Regions from separate parts of the Vibrio sp. Vb0937 genome, predicted to be linked through region 2. Evidence: predicted binding sites of a transcription regulator. Region 2 holds the regulator's gene; each other region holds the start of a gene.

Region 1 (2,208 bases), on a different contig from region 2:
GGCCTCCTAGCTGCTGATGAAACGCGATGATAAATCACATCTGGTGGTGTCATACGAATCATTTCACTGGCGATCGCAACATATTCTTCTAATTCAGGGGCTTCTAGCTTTCCAGCACGCCAAGCTTTCGCCATGGTGCTACCTTCGACAATATGCAAGCCATGTAACTTGATGCCATCCGTTCCCACGGTCAACACTTTTTGCAGCGTTTCAATATTTTCGGCGCGGGTTTCTTTGGGTAAACCCACAATTAAGTGAGTACAAACCTTGATTCCAAGTGTTCGCGCACGCTTAGTGATTTCGGCATAACACTCAAAGTCATGACCACGATTGATACGTTTTAGGGTGTCATTGTTGGCGGTTTGAAGACCTAGTTCTAGCCAAATTTCATAACCTTGCTGTACATAGCCCGACAGTAAATCCAATACCGCATCAGGGACGCAATCAGGACGCGTCCCCACACAAAGACCAACCATGTCTGCAGCCTTTAGTGCTTCCTCATACATGTTTTTGAGAACTTGTACTTCTGCATAGGTACTGGTGTAGGCCTGAAAATAAGCGAGATACTTCTTCGCTCTGTGAATTTCACCTGCGCGATCTTTTAACTGTTCGTGAATGCTTTTTATCTGGACTTCTTCATCTGCAAACGAAGCCACATTGCAAAATGTACATCCTCCCCGCCCAATCGTGCCATCGCGGTTAGGGCAACTAAATCCACCGTGCAATGTTAACTTATGAACCTTTTCACCGTATCGACGCTGAAGATCTTGGCCGATTGTATTGACCAACTCATGTAACTGCATAAATTCTCACCAACAATAAATCGTAATCAATCTCACTACGATCTGTGTAAATAAATTACATCCCTGCAAGAAAAAACACACAATATTAATCAATTCAAACACCCATCATGCGGGTCAAAATCAATAAACTTGCATAATTAAAGGCAAAAATCGTTCATGTTGCGTAAATGTTAAACTAAAAATGCATAATTAAACGAAAAAATTGGGTCACAACGCCGAGTTTTTCATTGCATTCTGAAGTGACAAAATTGTAGGATACTTACACAACCCCGTTGTTTTTGTGACTTTTATTACAAAGCACACTGCGGGATTTGTCGGTGTTATCCCACTCCTACCTATATAAATCACTAGATAGTGATAATAAATAAAGGGATACCACCAAGGATTGTTTTTCTCGCAAAACTTTTCCTGCGAGATACGGAAAGGAATCAAGACCGGTCAACCTAGATCGGTGGCGATAATAAATATAAAGGACAAGACGTAATCAATAGTCTAGGTAGTATTTGCTGCCCGGTACTTTTGCGTCGACATTGAACTGGAAGGATGTATCTATGGTAGATAGAGAGCAAAATCCACAGGGTCTGTACACTCCGGAACTGGAGCATGACGCTTGTGGTATCGGTTTTGTTGCTCACCTTAAAAACCGTAAATCTCATGAAGTAGTGACTCAAGCATTGGATATGCTGGCTCGCATGGAACACCGTGGTGGTCAAGGTTGTGACCCATGCAGCGGTGACGGTGCGGGTATCTTGTTGCAAAAACCTCATGAATTCCTATTAGAAGAGGCCGTTAAACTAGGCATTAAACTGCCTTCGTTTGAAAAGTATGGCGTTGGTGTCGTTCTTTTCCCAAAAGACGAATACAAACGCGAACAATGCCGTGACATTTTAGAGCGTAATGCCAAACGCTTAGATCTCGAAGTCATCGGCTACCGCGTATTACCAACCGACAACTCCATGATTGGTGCCGATCCACTAAGCACAGAGCCTCAATTTGAGCACGTGTTTATCTCCGGCGGCCCTGGCATCACGCCTGAAGAGCTAGAGCGCAAACTTTACGTACTTCGTAATTACACCGTACGCGTTTGCCTAGAAAGCGTTTCGAACATTGGTGACGACTTCTACATTAACTCCATGTCTTACAAGACATTAGTGTACAAAGGTCAGTTAACGACTGAGCAAGTACCTCAGTACTTCCTCGATCTGCAAAACCCGACCATGGTGACTGCACTGGCACTGGTACACTCTCGTTTCTCTACCAACACCTTCCCGAAATGGCGTCTTGCACAGCCTTTCCGTTACATTGCCCACAACGGCGAAATCAATACAGTTCGCGGTAACTTGAACTGGATGAAAGCCCGTGAAGCAATCCTAGAATCAGACCTGTTCACTCAGGCTGAAATCGA
Region 2 (2,208 bases):
ACTTCCGCTTACCTTTAAACTCTACATCTCGTAACAAGGAGTCGTTATGACGCCCGATGTGTTATTTGAATCGCTATGGCAAGATTACATTCAACGTCTTTGCCCTTCGGCTGCTAAAGTGCATCAGCTGCTTCAAGAAGATGAGCCTCTGATTAATGATCATATAGCTTTACGTACCTTCAATATCGCGCCTCTTGGTATTGAAACTCTAGCTAAGCCATTTGTAGCTATTGGTTACAAGGCGTGTGGTGATTACGTTTTCGAAAGCAAAAAGCTGGTTGCTAAGCACTATGAGCACCCAGATCCGAAGCAACCTAAAGTCTTTATTAGTGAGCTAAAAGTTGAAGAGTGCTCGTCTGAGCTACAAGAGATTGTGAAAAATTTGGTGGCACAAGTCGATGCTGACAAGCTGAACGATAGCGCATTCTTACATGGTGGACGCTTGTGGGATTTAAGCTTTGCTGATTACCAAACGTTGGCTAAAGAAAGTGAGTACGCATCTTGGCTTGCGGCGCATGGTTACGGAGCAAACCACTTCACGGTGAGCGTTAACCAGCTCAATGAATATGAAGAAGTGAAGCAGGTAAACGATCATCTGCGTACCGCTGGGTTTACCATTAATGAAAATGGTGGTGAAGTGAAGGGCACTCCTGAGGTGTTGCTAGAGCAGTCATCGACCATGGCAGATAAAGTAGCGGTTCGTTTTAGCGAAGGCACTGAAATTATCCCTGGCGGTTTTTATGAATTTGCTAAGCGCTATCCGATGGAAAATGGTGATTTGTACCCAGGTTTCGTGGCCGCTTCAGCTGACAAAATCTTTGAAAGTACGAATGGCTAAGTTTTAGGGTTAACCTGTTAAGCTTACTCATTAGTGTTCGCTGCACCCTATCTCATTTGGTCATGAGTAAATAAAAAGCCACCAATGTTGCCATTGGTGGCTTTTATAATTTTGTTCGTGTCACTCTAGTTCGAGATTAACGAGTACCGTAAACCACGATGGTTTTACCGTGAGCAGAGATTAGGTTCTGCTCTTCTAGCATCTTCAAGATACGACCTACTGTCTCACGAGAACAGCCAACAATTTGACCGATTTCTTGACGAGTGATCTTGATTTGCATGCCGTCTGGGTGAGTCATTGCGTCTGGTTGTTTTGCAAGGTTCAGAAGCGTCTGAGCGATACGACCAGTTACGTCTAGGAACGCCAGGTCACCCACTTTTTGGCTAGTTACTTGAAGACGACGAGCCATCTGCGCAGAAAGACGCATTAGGATGTCTGGGTTTACTTGGATAAGCTGACGGAACTTCTTGAAAGAAATTTCAGCAACTTCACAAGGAGATTTAGCACGAACCCAAGCTGTGCGCTCTTGGTCTTCCTCGAATAGACCAAGTTCACCAATAAAGTCTCCTTGGTTTAGGTAAGAAAGGATCATCTCCTTACCTTCTTCGTCTTTGATAAGAACCGCAACAGAACCTTTAACGATGTAGTACAAAGTTTCTGCCTTTTCGCCCGCGTGAATTAGCGTGCTCTTTGAAGGGTACTTATGAATATGACAGTGTGAAAGAAACCACTCTAATGTTGGGTCGGTTTGAGGTTTACCTAGAACCATAATATCTCACTTCCTCTGCAGGGTACGCTTGCGCTATCCATATTTTAGCTAAGCCTGAATTAGGCCTACTAGAATAAGAGCACTTTTTATATGCTGCAAGCTCTCTTGTGTTTCGGTAAGAAATAGTATCCTTTTTCGAAAACGATTTCTTGATTTTAATCGTGCCATGATTGAGATTTTGTAAGCAAAACTGTGCACATGATCACGGTATGAAAAGTAAACATCTTCGCTGGCAGGTTTTTAGCCAATTTTCCCTGTTTCGATGAGCTGTTGTAGGATAGGCCGAACTATGAGCTCCATTGCAAAGCTCATCTTACCGCCGGGTACGACAATCGTGTTGTGGCGTGACATGAATGAGCCATCAATCATGGCCAGCAGATATGGGAAGTCGACATTCTTGATACCGCGTAGGCGAATCACCACAAAACTCTCATCCAAACTAGGGATGCCTTTTGCATTAAGTGGGTTGGAAGTATCAACGGTCGGTACGCGCTGGAAGTTGATGTGAGTACGAGAAAACTGCGGAGTGATATAGTTGAGGTAATCGTCCATGGATCGCACGATTGAGTCCATTACCGCTTCACGCGAATGGCCGCGATCG
Region 3 (2,208 bases), on a different contig from region 2:
TCCTTGTAAATGCATCAACACATTTGTGTTATTTTTGCGGCTAGCCCGATTCGTTAACGCCTTCATAAGTCCTAAACGATACTCTTGGTAAAAGTCTTCAATTTCATAATTAGCGACATCAGCGACTAAGCGGCCAAGGGAGCGGTATGACTCTGGGTGGTGTGCCATTAACGTCAGTTTGTAGCGCGAATGAAAGTCGATGATTTTGCCACGAGTAGGCTCACCATCCATCGAGTCGTAAAAGTCATTTAGACAAAATACTCGAGTGATAAAATTTTCTTTCAATACAGGGTCGTTAAGTCTGCCATCCTCTTCAACAGGCAACCAAGGCATTTTTTGCATCAATGTTTGTGTATACAAGCCAACACCTTCTTTCGCAGCACTGTTCTTGCTGTAAACCTTGACTCGCTCCATGCCACAAGTTGGTGACTTGGCACAAACGATGTAACCACAAAGCTGCTCGCTTTGAAGTTCATCTACTTTATTGGCCGAGTAAGTGAGCATATTGTCGGTATGATCATTTTCTGGATTTTTGGTTTCAACCAATGCAACACGCTCTTCATTAGAAACAAGACGAATTGTTGGACGGGGTACTGGCATACCTACGCCGACTTCAGGGCATACCGAAACAAAGTCAAAATACGGGCTGAGCTCTTTAGTCACAAAGTTGCTCACCTTATGACCAGAGTCAAAACGCACTCGTTCACCCAAAACACACGAACTGATACCTACTTTGATTGAAGATTCCATGATGACGCATCCCTATACAAAAAGTTTTGTTGTATAACTTATAGCAAGCCTTTCCAGATTGTACAAGAAAATAAGTTGTACAATTTAATCGTTTTACTTCACTCGAAAGTATTTCGATCAACCAGCTTTCAGAAAAAAGTTTGGCCCAAAAACAAAGAATTTGTGCGCGCAATCGACAAACTGCTCAAAAGCAAATCGATTGCTCTTTTGGTTTCAACAGATTTAGTTATCAATAGGAGTTGCAGTTTCTAAATGCGTGGTTTTTGTGACTAAGCTCTCAAGGGGCTACTGTACGTCCCGATATTATTGCCTCAACGAAAACGAACAAGTTCAACAGAATTGGTAATAGCGTTCTATAATAGAGGCGTTTTATCAAAACAAAACTTTGGAGAGCACTTATGGCAACCCCACACATTAACGCACAACCAGGTGATTTCGCTGAAACAGTTCTGATGCCAGGCGACCCGTTGCGCGCTAAATACATCGCTGAAACGTTCCTAGAAGATGTGAAACAAGTTTGTGACGTTCGCAACATGTTCGGCTTTACTGGCACTTACAAAGGCAAAAAAGTTTCTGTAATGGGCCACGGCATGGGTATCCCGTCTTGCTGTATCTACGTACACGAGCTAATCGCTGAATACGGCGTGAAAAACGTTATCCGTGTGGGTAGCTGTGGTGCAGTACGTGACGACGTGAAACTAATGGACGTTGTTATCGGTATGGGTGCTTCTACAGACTCTAAAGTTAACCGTATCCGTTTCAACAACCACGATTTCGCAGCAATCGCTGATTACGGTCTTCTAGAAGAAGCAGTTAACCAAGCACGCGCTCAGGAAGTGCCTGTAAAAGTAGGTAACGTATTCTCTGCAGACCTGTTCTACACACCAGAAGCAGACATCTTCGAGAAGATGGAAAAACTAGGCATCCTAGGTGTAGACATGGAAGCGGCTGGTATCTACGGCGTAGCAGCTGACCTAGGCGCGAAAGCACTGACTATCCTGACAGTTTCTGACCACATCATCCGTGGTGAAAAACTAAGCTCAGAAGAGCGTCAGAAGTCGTTCAACGACATGATGAAAGTTGCACTAGAAACTGCAATCAACATCTAAGAACAAATAGTAAGTAATAATTTGCAGCCAGAGTTATGCTGGCTGCCCGAATTATCCCGAGGGGGCGATTGTGTCTAACGGCGAACTGCCAAAAGACGCAGATGGGTTACAACTCAACTTTTGTAAAACATTGGCGTGTGACAACTTTGGATTGAGTGATGCAAAGCGTTACGTTCTGCAACATGCGAACCCTAAGCGTCCGGCGATGGTATGCCGTGAATGTGGAGCTTTCCCCCCCTTACTTAATAATCGCGATGTCGTGAACGAACTTCATCGCCTGCGGCACGTCCACAGTGACGGGTTGCCTGCTTGCCGTAATGATGATTGCGACAACTTTGGACTTTCTGTC

What was found. The regulator CRP, encoded in region 2, controls carbon source genes, mostly activating them, when cyclic AMP is high. The targets are predictions, from matches to a motif close to TGTGANNNNNNTCACA.
Region 1: a site for CRP is predicted at 1,083-1,098, ahead of gltB (glutamate synthase large subunit). Genes of this name have one in related genera too.
Region 3: a site for CRP is predicted at 1,015-1,030, ahead of deoD (purine-nucleoside phosphorylase). Genes of this name have one in related genera too.

What each region holds. Positions count from the first base shown of each region.
Region 1 is NZ_JAWOTK010000023.1:25,960-28,167, forward strand. It holds gene R7P67_RS19170 (TIGR01212 family radical SAM protein) at 1-803, opposite strand, end outside; gene gltB (glutamate synthase large subunit) at 1,355-2,208, shown strand, end outside.
Region 2 is NZ_JAWOTK010000026.1:30,148-32,355, forward strand. It holds gene R7P67_RS19860 (DUF1338 domain-containing protein) at 47-838, shown strand; gene crp (cAMP-activated global transcriptional regulator CRP) at 975-1,607, opposite strand; gene R7P67_RS19870 (phosphoribulokinase) at 1,848-2,208, opposite strand, start outside.
Region 3 is NZ_JAWOTK010000001.1:425,232-427,439, reverse strand. It holds gene R7P67_RS01935 (YbgA family protein) at 1-750, opposite strand, end outside; gene deoD (purine-nucleoside phosphorylase) at 1,149-1,859, shown strand; gene R7P67_RS01925 (hypothetical protein) at 1,930-2,208, shown strand, end outside.